Regions from separate parts of the Vibrio ostreae genome, predicted to be linked through region 2. Evidence: predicted binding sites of a transcription regulator. Region 2 holds the regulator's gene; each other region holds the start of a gene.
The links. Region 2 encodes CRP, which controls carbon source genes, mostly activating them, when cyclic AMP is high. Its sites were predicted from a motif close to TGTGANNNNNNTCACA; they were not measured.

Region 1 (4,485 bases), on a different replicon from region 2:
TTGACTTCGCCGACCACCGACGTGGCGACAATGCGGCTGCGGTAGATGGTGTTATCGAGTTGGCCCAGTGCCTGCTCCGCTAGCTCAAGTGCTTTCTCCGGTTCATTCTGGTTGATGGCGACCTGGGCACGCAGAGCGCAGAACTCACCCTGCTCTTTACTGCTGGGCTTGATATTCAGGGCGCTCATCTCCTGATCCGCACGTGCCAGCAGATCGCCGACGGCATTGTAGCGGTGCTGACTTTGTGCCAGCCAGGCTTGCAGCAGGCACAGTTTCGGCTGGCTGTAGAGCTGGGTCGGGCTGAGCAGATTAATCGCTTCTTCGAGAATTTCCAGTTCACCTTCGTTAAACATTTTCCAGCCATGTTCAACCAGAATTCGTGCCAGCAAATCTGAATCCTGGGCTAAGCGGGCATGGAGCAGGGCCTGATGCGCCGTATTGGCTTCCAGCCAGGCAAGCGCGGCAGCCCGATGCAACTCCTGCTCCTGCTGCGGAATATTAGCCAGGCGCTGGTGGGCCAGAAATTCGGCAAACAGGTTATGAAAGCGATACCAGTTATGTTCGCCTTCCAGCGGATAGATAAACAGACCATAACGGTTGAGCTGCTCTATCATGTTGAGTGCGTCATCACGTTTGGTTAACGCGGCGACCAGCGCATCGTTAAAGTGATCGAGGACCGAGCACTGCATCAGGAAGTGGCGGGTCTCTTTGTCGAGCAGATCAAACACCTCCTCGACCAGGTAGTCCCACAAGTGGGCGTGATTAAACTGAGAGACAGATTCGGCCGACTGGGCCAGGGTGCGTCTCTGGTGCTGAGCCTGCAACGCGATCAGCTGCAGTGCGGACGGCCAGCCTTCGACATAATTTCGCAGGCTGACTGCGGTGCTGTCATCAATGCCTTCGGCAACACGCTGATTGAAAAAGCGTGTGGTCTCCTCATTATCAAACGCCAGCAGATCGTTGCCGATTTCGATCATCAGATCGCGTACCCGCAGGTTGGCCGTACCCAGCGGTGGGATCATACGGCTGGTGACTACCAGGGTCAGGTTATCCGGCATATGCTTGAGGAAGAAGCGCATTACTTCATGAATATCTTCGTCACTGATCAGGTGATAGTCGTCTAAGACCAGATAGCACTCTTGCTGGAACTCGGACATTTCTGCAAACAGTTCGCTCAGCAGCGAGTGCAGGGTAGAGAACTGACGTCGCTCGGCCAGTTTCTGCGCATTCGGGCAGCTTTGATGAGTGGCTTTATTGAGCGCCTGCAGCATGTAATTCATAAAGCGAAACGGATCGTTATCACTTTCATCGATGCTGTACCAGCCGACGTTGGGCTTATCGGCCAGCCACTGCGCTGCCATGGTGGTTTTGCCGTAGCCGGCCGGAGAGCGGAACAACACCAGTTTGTAGTAGGGCGCCTGCTGGAGCAGTTCCAGAACACGTGGCCGGACGATGGCATTATGCAACCGCCCGGGACGCGTGAGTTTAGAAGGTATCCACATGTTAATACGTTCCGTTCTGTCATTTTTGTTATATGAAGTGAGTCAGCTCACGTCTTGATGTAAGAATGTTACTTGATGTCATTGCCTACGTTTATTGATCCGCGGCGAGATTTAAGCAGGATTCACACTTCTTACCGAACTACGCCCTGTAAGTGTGAGTCTGATCACCAATTTGATGCAGTTGTGCACCGTTATGGCGGTGGTCTTCCACCAAATCGCGCGCCATTAGCGGCTTCTGCTCTGTTTGAAATGTGAGCAATGTTGCATTTTGAGCAACGGGTCCATCCATCAATCACCTTGCTTTCATAAAATCTCCGTACGCTTTAAAGGCAGTTTGCTGTGATCCTGGTCACTCAGAAATTCTTACTGGCTGGTTTCTGTGAGAGATGGATCACTCAAACCCGGGAGCTCCTCCTCTACGCCCTTACTCCTACTCCCGTGGGAGCGGTGTTGTGGGAGGATGTTTTGCTGGCGCGCTAGATGCAGGATATGTCCCAGCTGGATTAGAACCATAAGTGAGATTTCTCCATGAAACCTACGCAACAAAAAACATTTGATAAAGCTTTATTCCAAGACAACGTGAAACGCCATCTGACTGCCACCTACGCGAGTACCGTTGAACATGCCAACAGCCGTTTGTGGTACCTGGCGATGGGACGTGCCCTGGCTGAGCTGACCACCTTTGACCTGCTGGAAACTGAGCAGGATGAGCGCATTGTTAATGCTAAGAGCCTCAACTATCTGTCTCTGGAATTCCTGATTGGCCGCCTGACCGGTAACAACCTGATCAGCATGGGTCTGTATGAACAGATCGCTGAAGCTATGGCGGAGCTGGGCCTGAGCCTGACCGATATCCTGGAAGAAGAGCGTGACCCTTCACTCGGTAACGGCGGCCTGGGACGTTTGGCGGCGTGTTACATGGATTCTTGTGCTGCGCAGGAGTACCCGACCGTCGGTTACGGTTTGCATTATGAATACGGCCTGTTCAAGCAGTCATTTGAAGATGGCCACCAGAAAGAAGCGCCGGATGCGTGGGGCGGGGTGGAAGGCTACCCATGGGAAGTGGCCCGTCCGGAACTGAAACAGGAAATCGGTTTTTACGGCCATGTCGAAGTCACCCAGGAAAACGGAGTCGAGAAACGACGCTGGGTGCCGGGCATGCTGGTGCAGGCGATGCCGTGGGATTTGCCGATTGTCGGCTATCAGAGTGAAACCGTTTATCCGCTGCGTTTGTGGGAGTGCCGCGCGATTGCGCCGTTCTCACTGGAGAGCTTTAACAACGGTAACTACTTTGAAGCGCAGCACGCGCTGATCGATGCGGGTAACATTACTAAAGTGCTGTACCCGAACGATAACCATGAAAAAGGCAAAACTTTGCGTCTGATGCAGCAGTACTTCCACAGTGCGGCATCAGTGCGCGACATTCTGCGTCGTCACGAAGCGGCCGGTTTTGCTCTGGCTGATTTGCCTAAGCAGGAAACCATTCAGCTCAATGATACCCACCCGACCATCGCCATTCCGGAACTGATGCGTATTCTGATCGATGAGCGTGAGTTGTCATGGGATGAGGCGTGGGCTATCTGTTCGCATACGTTTGCTTACACCAACCACACCCTGCTGCCGGAAGCGCTGGAAACCTGGAGCGAATCTTTGATCCAGCGTTTGCTGCCGCGCCATATGGAAATCATTTACCAGATCAACCACTTGTTCCTGCAAGAAGTCCGCGCTAAATGGCCGGGCGATGTGTCTAAACAGCAAAAACTGTCGGTTATCGAGGAAGGTTTCCACCGTATGGTGCGTATGGCCAACCTGTGCGTTATCGGTTCGTACGCGGTCAACGGGGTGGCAGCACTGCACTCTGAGTTAGTCAAACGCGATCTGTTCCCTGAGTTTAATGAACTCTATCCTGGCCGTCTGCAAAACGTCACTAACGGTATTACCCCGCGTCGCTGGCTGAAATTCTGTAACCCGGGCCTGTCAGCCCTGATCAGCGCTAAGATCGGTGACGAGTGGCCGGCGCATCTCGACCAGTTGGAGGCCATTTCGCAGTACGCGGATGACAAGACATTCCAGCAGCAGTTTATGGCGGTCAAGAAAGAGAACAAACAGCGTCTGGCGGATTGGGTCAAAGAGCACATGGACATTGAGCTCGATACCAATGCGATTTTTGATGTTCAGATCAAACGTCTGCATGAATACAAACGCCAGCATCTCAACATGCTGCACATTCTGTCGCTTTACCATCGCCTGGTGAACGACGCCAGTTTCGATATGCACCCCCGGGTGTTCTTCTTCGCAGCGAAAGCGGCGCCGGGTTACCACCTGGCGAAAGAGATCATCTACGCGATTAACAAGATTGCCGAGAAGGTCAACAATGACCCGCGTGTCAGTGACAAGCTGAAAGTGGTGTTCATTCCGGATTACCGGGTCAGCATGGCGGAAATCATTATCCCGGCCGCTGATGTGTCCGAGCAGATCTCGACCGCCGGTAAAGAAGCTTCCGGTACCGGCAACATGAAGATGGCACTCAACGGTGCGCTGACCATCGGCACCATGGATGGCGCGAACGTTGAAATTCGTGAAGAGGTCGGTGATGACAACATTTACATCTTCGGTCTGGAAGTGGACGGTGTGGAAGCGTTGCGGGCGCAGGGTTACAACCCGTACGACTTCTATCATGCCGATCCGCTGCTGAAAGCATCACTGGACTTGCTGCTCGGTGACGAGTTTACCCCGGGTATGCCGGGTAAACTGCGCACCACGTATGACAGCCTGCTGGATGGTGGTGACCCGTATCTGGTGCTGGCTGATTTCGCTTCTTACGTTGCGGCGCATCAGGCAATTGATGAGCAGTACCGCGATCAGGCCGGTTGGGCTAAGAAAGCGATTCTCAATACGGCGCTGGTGGGTAAATTCAGTTCCGACCGCAGTATTCGTGATTACGTGAATAACATCTGGAAACTGGAAGCGATCAAACGCTGAG
Region 2 (4,485 bases):
CACCCGCTCACCGTTTCCGTGCTATAGTGTTTCGACTCAGGCTGTGAAATTACACAGCCTCGTTAAGGAATCAGAGACAAGGTCTGTCATGTCAGCGAAACACCCAATTATTGCCGTGACCGGTTCATCGGGCGCGGGCACCACCACCACCTCAGAAGCCTTTCGCAAGATGTTCAATATGATGGACATCCGGCCGGCCTGGGTGGAAGGTGACAGTTTTCACCGTTTTACCCGTCCGGAGATGGACGTCGAAATCCGTAAAGCACGGGAGCAAGGGCGCCATATCAGCTACTTCGGCCCTCAGGCCAACGATTTTGCCGCGCTGGAAGGCTTCTTCCGTCAGTATGGTAAGTCCGGTACCGGCCAGATTCGCCGTTATCTGCACACCTTTGACGAAGCGGTCCCTTACAATCAGATGCCGGGCACCTTTACCCCGTGGCAGGATCTGCCACAGAACTCAGACATCATGTTCTACGAAGGTCTGCACGGCGGAGTCGTCGATGGTGACATCAATGTCGCTCAGCATGTCGATTTTCTGATCGGCATGGTGCCTATCGTCAACCTGGAATGGATTCAGAAATACGTGCGTGATACCCGCGACCGCGGCCACTCACGTGAAGCGGTGATGGACTCCATCGTGCGTTCGATGGATGACTACCTCAACTACATCACACCGCAGTTTTCCCGCACCCACATCAACTTCCAGCGCGTACCGACGGTCGATACCTCTAACCCGCTCAACGCCAAAGGCATCCCGAGCCTGGATGAAAGTTTTGTGGTGATCCGGGTGCGCGGGATTAAAAATGTCGACTATCCCTACCTACTGGCGATGATTGACGGCTCGTTTATGTCACGCCACAACACCATCGTGGTTCCGGGCGGTAAAATGAGCTTCGCGATGGAGCTGATCGTACGGCCACTGCTGGAACAACTGATAGAATCAGGAAAAATCGGCTGAGGCTGTCGCTTACTTTTCATACCGTGATCATGGGCACAGTTTTGCGTACATTATCCGGTCTCCAACACGATTAAAGTCAAGAAATCGTGTTGGAAAAAGGATACTATTCTAAACCGAAACACAAGATAACTTGCAGCAATAATAAAGTCCTCTTATTCTAGAGAATCCGTTGAATAAGGCTTCGCTAAAATATGGATAGCAGCAAGCGTACCCTGCAGAGGAAGTGAGATATTATGGTTCTAGGTAAACCTCAAACCGACCCAACACTAGAGTGGTTTCTTTCCCATTGTCACATTCATAAGTACCCTTCAAAAAGCACGCTGATTCACGCGGGCGAAAAAGCAGAAACCCTGTACTACATCGTTAAAGGTTCTGTTGCGGTACTGATCAAAGATGAAGAAGGTAAGGAGATGATTCTGTCTTACCTGAACCAAGGTGATTTCATCGGTGAACTTGGCTTGTTTGAAGAAGGCCAAGAGCGTACTGCCTGGGTTCGTGCCAAATCTCCTTGTGAAGTGGCTGAAATTTCGTTCAAGAAATTCCGTCAGTTGATTCAGGTTAACCCTGATATCCTGATGCGTCTTTCTGGTCAGATGGCGCGCCGTCTGCAAGTCACCAGCCAAAAAGTAGGCGATCTGGCGTTCCTGGACGTAACGGGCCGTATCGCGCAGACTCTGCTGAACCTGGCGAAACAACCAGATGCGATGACCCACCCGGATGGTATGCAAATCAAGATTACCCGCCAGGAAATCGGTCAGATTGTCGGCTGTTCACGTGAAACCGTTGGCCGTATCCTGAAGATGCTGGAAGAGCAGAACCTGATTTCTGCGCACGGTAAAACCATCGTGGTTTACGGCACGCGTTAAGCCCATACGGCAAATAGACAAGATTGCAAAAGCCACCTCGCGGTGGCTTTTTTATAGCGTTCAGGACACCAGGTGATTACTTTCAGATACCTAATTATTGAGCTCACGGCACCTAATTATTGAGCTCAAGGTACCTAATTATTGAGCTTAGGGTACCAAGCAGGCTCTCTAGCGGCTGTCTGTACTTTCGAAAATCTTATCGGCCGAGGCCGCGACAAAGCCGGTGTACAACTTACCATCCGGCAGCGGATAACGTTTGGCGAACTCATAAAAACCGCCCGGGATGGTATAGCTCCCCTCACTAAAACGCACCTCAACCTTATCCGCCATGGTCGAGGACTGTTCGAGCAATACCTGCGGCGACCCTTTTACTTCGCCGCCCGATTCGTTGATGGTAAATCCGGCCTGGCGCAGGTGATCATTAACCTGCTGCACTTCATGCAGATGCTTGAGCTGATTGACATTGACGGTGAAATGGTTGGCACCATAACCGTGTGCTGCCAGCCAGGAGGCATACTCGCTCTCAGCGGCCAGCACCTGATAATCCGCGTAGCTTAACTCCCATAAGCGCCCGCCGAAGAGAAAATCACTGCCCGTCAGTTGACGCTCATCAACCTGAGCCACCAGCCCCTGTACAATGGCCTGCAACTGCGCTGAGCACTCTGCCACTTTGAGTTCACTGATAAACACTTTCGGCTGCAACGGATCCGGATGCTCATAATGTTTGGCCACCAGTTTTTTACTCTCAAACAGATACTCGCCGCACGCCTGATAACCCAGCTCGATAAACGGCCGGGCAAGAGTCTCCAGGCCTAATGGCGCCAGATTGAAGGTACGCAGGGCAATATGGTCATTGATCAGTGCTTCGTCTTCTTCCAGCAACTGATGCACTTTGTCCGCCGAAGGACAAAGACGGTCAATGTAATCATTCCACAGAGATTGAAACAGATCTGTTGGCGTCATAACGCCTCCTTATCAGCACGCCAGCGCGTGCATTAGCGTTCACCACCCGACAGGGCGGCACAGTGATAGCAACTACCGGGCCGGCACTTGGCCAGCCCCTGAACTCACAGTTCGATGCCCGGGCTGAGCGTCGCCGGCAGCTCGGTCGCAGACCCTTCCATCGAAGCCATCGGATAAGCGCAGTAGTCGGCGGCATAGTAGGCACTCGGACGCAGGTTACCGGACGCACCCGGCCCGCCAAACGGCGCATCTCCGCTCGCGCCGGTCAGTTGCCGGTTACGGTTAACAATACCGGCACGAATATGGTCGACGAAATACTGCCACTCGTTGTCATCGGTACTGACCAGACCGGCTGACAAACCAAACTGGGTATCATTGGCCAGCGCAACAGCCTGCTCAAGGCCGTGGTAACGCACTACCTGCAGCAACGGCCCGAACACTTCTTCATCCGGTAGTTCACGCACCGCGGTCACATCAATAATCCCCGGTGTCACAAACGCCGCCTGCAGCGCACGAGCCTCAATCAAAGGCTCAGCACCAAGCTCAACCAGACGGGCCTGCGCAGCGAGAATCACCTCAGCCGCCGCAACCGAGATTTGCGGGCCCATAAATGGCGCCGGCTCGGCAAACGGCTGGTCAATACGCAGCTTGCGGGTCGCCTCAACCAGACGTACCAGCAGCGCATCGCCTTTCTCTCCGGCGGGAATGTACAACCGCCGCGCGCAGGTACAACGCTGCCCGGCACTGATAAAAGCGGATTGCAGTATGGTGTACACGGTCGAGTCCAGATCGCCATACTGCTCAGAGATCACCATAGGGTTATTGCCGCCCATTTCCAGCGCCAGCATCTTACCCGGCTGACCGGCGAACTGACGGTGCAACAAATGACCGGTATGAGCGCTGCCGGTAAACAGCAGGCCATCAATGCCTTTTGACTGCGCTAAAGCGATGCCAGTCTCTTTTCCGCCCTGAACCAGGTTAAGCACACCATCCGGCAATCCGGCCTGCTGCCACAGTTTCATCGCTATTTCACCGGTCCACGGCGTCTGCTCTGACGGCTTAAACACCACAGTATTACCCGCCAGCAGCGCCGGTACAATGTGTCCGTTCGGCAAATGACCCGGGAAATTATATGGCCCGAATACCGCCATGACGCCGAGCGGGCGATGGCGCAGCACAATCTGGTTGCCCGCCGCCTCACGCACACTTTCGCCGGTACGGTCATGATAAGCACGAATAGAAATCGCAATTTTACCGGCCATCGCCGCCGCTTCAGTGCGGGTTTCCCACAATGGTTTGCCGGTTTCTTTGGCAATGACTTCGGCGATCATCTCGCTGTTGGCTTTCACCTGCTCAGCAAACGCCAGCACGACCTGTTCACGCTCAGCAAACGAACGTTGCTTCCAGCTCAGCAGTGCGCTGCGCGCGGCACTGACCGCCGCTTCAACCTGAGCTGGTGTCGCGCAGTCCCCCTGCCAGACTACTTCCTGGTTGTATGGGCTTAGAGAGGTGAAATGTTCACCCTGGCCAGCCACCCATTGACCGGCAATCCACTGAGTCATGTGTTACATCCTTAACTTGTCTTGTAAATGGGGCCTACTGGGCCAGAATCCGCACCCAGTCACCGGTTTCCACCTGGAGCGCTAGAGCGACGTCCGGCGCAATAATGACGGTGCCGTTTTCGCGGTTATGCGCTGC
Region 3 (4,485 bases), 280 kb from region 2:
GGAATTGTTCCGATCGACGGCCAACATATACTGGGTCAGGTCATTCGTTCCCACCGAAACAAAGTCGATTTTATCGGCGATCAACGGTAACAGGTACAACATAGAAGGCACTTCAACCATGATGCCGATTTCCGGCATACGAACCCGGGCGTCGAGTTTAACGCTCTCTTCATAGGCCTGATGGATAAGTTTGATCGCATCATCGAGTTCCTTGGTACCAGAGATCATCGGCAGCAGAATGCTCAGATTATGATGCTCACAACTGGCGCGCAACATGGCCCGCAGTTGAATGAGAAAGATGTCCGGGTGATCGAGAGTAAAGCGAATCCCGCGCCAGCCCAGGAACGGGTTATCCTCTTCAATCGGCAAGTATGGCAACGGTTTATCACCACCGATATCGAGTGTACGCATCACCACCCGCTTGTCAGGGTAGGCCGAGAGCACCGTACGGTATTGCTGAATCTGCTCCTCTTCGGACGGGAAACGGTGCTGGAGCAGGAACGAAATTTCGGTACGGTATAGCCCGACCCCATCGACGCCCTGATTGACGGCTATATTGGTGTCGGCACTCAGGCCCGCATTGAGCAGCAATTCGATACGCTGACCATCTTCGGTAAACGCCGGCTCCGCCATGGCCTCATTGACCATTTGCGACAATTCACGCTCTTCATTAGCCAGAGAGCGGTATTCAGCCAGAATCTGTCTGGCCGGAGAGATAAACAGCTTACCGCTGTAGCCATCGACAATCCCGATTTTGCCGTTAATCTGCTTAAGATTAAGCGATACCCCCATTATGGCCGGGATCCCCAGCGCACGCGATAAAATCGCCGCGTGAGAGTTGGCCGCCCCTTCCATCGAGACCACAGCCAGTAACTTATCTTTTGGCATAGCAGCCAGAACCGACGCTGTCAGTTCTCGCACCACCAGGATAATCGGCTTGTCGATCTGCTGCTGTTCATGTTCGGTGTTGTAGAGGAAAAAGAGCAGGCGCTGACCTAGTTCACGCACATCCTGGGCCCGCTCACGCAAATAGTTGTCAGACATGCGGGCAAAACGGTTGGAATAAGATTCCACCACCTGACGCAGCGCCCAGTCCGCGCGATCACCTTTGAGGATCTGCGCTTTAAGATCCTTACGCAACATCGGATCGTTGAGTAAGTGGGTAAACAGGTCGAAGATCGCCAGGGCTTCTTTATTGATTTCACTGTCGAGCTTTTTACGCATTTTACGAAAATCGCCCAGTGCACTTTCAATTGCACGCGCCAGCCACTCCTGTTCACGATCCATATCAAGGGTAGAGGCAGGGGCAACATCGTACAGCTGTGGCTGTGAGTCATCCCACCACAGCTCGCCAATTGCCACCCCGGATGAAGCCGGAATACCACTGATGGCCTGCTGCTTTTTACTCAGCAGCCAGTGACCCTGGGTCTGGGCATGGGCAATAATCACGGCCAGCTGAGCCGCCAGAGTGACCAGGAAAGAGACTTCCATTTCGCTAAACAGACGTGGCGATTTTTGCTGCACAACCAGCACGCCCAGCACCTGTTTACGGTAAATGATCGGTGTACCAAGAAACGACTGGTACACCTCTTCACCAAGCTGCTTGAAATATTTGAAATTGGGGTGTTTAGACGCTTCCGCCAGGTTAATCGGCTCAGCAGAACGTTTGACCAGGCCAACCAGGCCTTCATCAAAGTCGATCAGGATTTTATCCCCTTTGAACTTCAGGCCCTGGGTTGCCATCAGTTCGAGACGATGCATCTCCTCATTGGCGAGATAGACAGTACAACATTCAGTGCTCATCGCACTGCATGTCTGCTTTACAAAAATATCCAACGCCTGATAGACATCTTCTACCTTTGAAACTTGTTCAACTATATCCCGTAGCTGAGAGAGCATCGCTATCCTCTTCGATTTTTGCGCTTACCTTTCACTTTTCGTTCTCTAAACGGCATCGCTAATGACGCAAACTCTTTCATGGCACGACGATAAACATCACGCTTAAAAGAGACCACTTGTCTGACTGGATACCAGTAACTCACCCAGCGCCAACCATCAAATTCAGGGGTGCTTCCACGTTGCATGTTAATTTTAGCTTCATCGCAATCCAAACGCAGTAAGAACCATTTCTGTTTTTGTCCAATACAGACCGGCTGAGAGTCCCACCGAACCAGACGTTTTGGCAGTTTGTAACGGAGCCAATGACGACTGGTTGCAATGATTTTGACATCTTTTTTTGTTAAACCAACCTCTTCGTAAAGCTCCCGGTACATTGCCTGTTCAGGAGATTCACCCTCATCGATTCCGCCCTGGGGAAATTGCCATGAGTGTTGTCCGTATCGTTTCGCCCAGAATACCTGACCATGGTTGTTACAAATCACAATACCGACGTTAAGCCGGTAACCATCGCCATCTATCACTGGCAAACCTCTATTAAAATCTTAATTGCTTTGATTTTTCCACATATCCCCAACAGGAGCAAACTAACTAATGTGATTCACCTAATATTTATCGCTGACAAGTGCATAATTGAATAACTTTTACTCAAATTTTAAGTTATCAACAAAAGAGTGAGATATAGACCACATTTATTCACGTTTTCTGTGAATAACCATGTGAAGAAGAGTGTGAACTGTGCAAAAACACCTACGAAGAGTCACATCACCGGATTGGACAAAAATCACAAAAACATCAATAAAACCTTAAATATCAATAAATAATGTAAATTTAATTTATTATCACATCAGGGCAGGTGTCGAAAGATCATTCAAAAACCAACAGTGCTCAAAGATCCACCAACCCAGCTGTTATCCACACAGATCCGGAAAGCTACACTTTTAATCTGCCTGAAAAACAACAAATCCCTGTGGCAACCCCCTGTTCATGCATACATACCCCATAAATTTCGCCCTATAAACACCAGGAACTGTGGATAACTATGGTAATGATGATCTTTTATCCACTTTGATCAATTTATCTGCATGATCCTCTGCCCGTCATTTTTTGTTACTATAGGCTTTTTACGACCGCAGTACGCTTTATGAAACCTGAACCCCAGAGCGAACAAGAATTACTCGATCGGGCCTGGCAGATTGCCGGTGTCAGCTTTGCCGATCTGGCCGCGGAAGCCGCGATACCAGTGCCCAACGATCTCTCCCGGGACAAAGGCTGGGTCGGACAATTACTGGAATGGCATTTAGGCGCCAGTGCCGGCAGTAAACCGGAGCAGGATTTTGCCAAACTGGGCATCGAGCTGAAAAGTATCCCGATCAGCTACAGTGCTAAACCGCTGGAAACCACGTTTGTTTGTGTAGCACCGCTGACCGGAATACACGGACTGACCTGGGAACAGAGTCATGTGCGCCATAAGTTATCGCGTGTGCTGTGGATGCCGGTGGAAGGTGAACGGGAGATTCCACTGGCCCAGCGCCGGGTCGGATCGCCGCTGCTCTGGAGTCCGTCGGCGCAAGAAGAGGCGATGCTAAAGGCGGACTGGGAAGAATTAATGGAGTTTATCGTGCTGGGTAAAGTCGGCCAGATCACCGCCCGCCATGGTGAAGTCCTGCAACTGAGGCCCAAAGCGGCCAACGGTAAGGTCAAAACCGAAGCCTACGGCAGCAATGGCAAACCAATTCGCACTCTGCCGCGCGGGTTTTACCTGCGTACTCAGTTTACCGCCCGAATCCTGGCTTCGTATTACGCCTGAGACGGAGTGTTGACCGGATCAGGCAGTTGAACAACAGTAATCAGAGATGCAGGCAGGCCCCAAAGGCCTGCCTGCAATAAATCAGTCTAGTGCCGGGTTAACGGCAGAGGGATCTCACTGTATCTCTGCCCTCCCTCTAAACCACACTCTTCGTAAGCGCAGCTCATACGCAGGTAAGCCTGAGCAAATCCAAGCTGGGCTAATTCCTGTTTAGCGGCATCCAACGAGGAAAAATGCATCGGCTCATCTCCTTTCATCAAAGGTTCAATCCGGTGCCTGACTTCGACCCCAAGCGTGTAGTGCGTGGCATCAGCACATCCTATGACATATACCTTGGGCAGGGGTGCCCCCGGCTTATGCATACCATGCAACCATTTATCCAGTTGTTGTTTGTGCATACGTCACCTCCTTACTATCCAGTGTAGCCGACTGATGACCAGGCTCAATCTTTTACCATGCCGAGCGCCGCACTCAGTGTGCGAACAAATTTCATTTCCTTTTGCCCTGACGGATGGCTTATAGTGGGATTGAAATTAAAAGCCGATGTGTTTCAAGATGCTATCCATTCAGCCTGTACGCCTCTGATCAGAGTTAAGTCTGATACGGCTCATGGACGATAAGGATCAGCCCTCTGTTTGCACTCAGACAAGGAAGGATTATGCAATACACTAAACTGCCTCACTCAAGCCTTGAAGTCAGTAAACTGTGCCTCGGAACCATGACATTCGGAGAGCAAAATACACAGGCAGAAGCCTTCAGTCAGCTCGACTACGCCCTGG

Region 1: KNV97_RS04380 (glycogen/starch/alpha-glucan phosphorylase) is a predicted target of CRP. The motif match lies at 1,883-1,898, and genes of this name have one in related genera.
Region 3: rppH (RNA pyrophosphohydrolase) is a predicted target of CRP. The motif match lies at 2,572-2,587, and genes of this name have one in related genera.

Annotation. Positions count from the first base shown of each region.
Region 1 is NZ_CP076642.1:1,015,882-1,020,366, reverse strand. Features, by position in the region: gene malT (HTH-type transcriptional regulator MalT) at 1-1,502, opposite strand, end outside; gene KNV97_RS04380 (glycogen/starch/alpha-glucan phosphorylase) at 2,031-4,484, shown strand.
Region 2 is NZ_CP076643.1:3,058,157-3,062,641, reverse strand. Features, by position in the region: gene KNV97_RS20220 (phosphoribulokinase) at 89-958, shown strand; gene crp (cAMP-activated global transcriptional regulator CRP) at 1,192-1,824, shown strand; gene KNV97_RS20210 (DUF1338 domain-containing protein) at 1,993-2,787, opposite strand; gene astD (succinylglutamate-semialdehyde dehydrogenase) at 2,892-4,349, opposite strand; gene astA (arginine N-succinyltransferase) at 4,384-4,485, opposite strand, start outside.
Region 3 is NZ_CP076643.1:3,342,012-3,346,496, reverse strand. Features, by position in the region: gene ptsP (phosphoenolpyruvate--protein phosphotransferase) at 1-1,899, opposite strand, end outside; gene rppH (RNA pyrophosphohydrolase) at 1,902-2,420, opposite strand; gene mutH (DNA mismatch repair endonuclease MutH) at 3,041-3,706, shown strand; gene KNV97_RS21555 (DUF6482 family protein) at 3,793-4,104, opposite strand; gene KNV97_RS21550 (NADP(H)-dependent aldo-keto reductase) at 4,365-4,485, shown strand, end outside.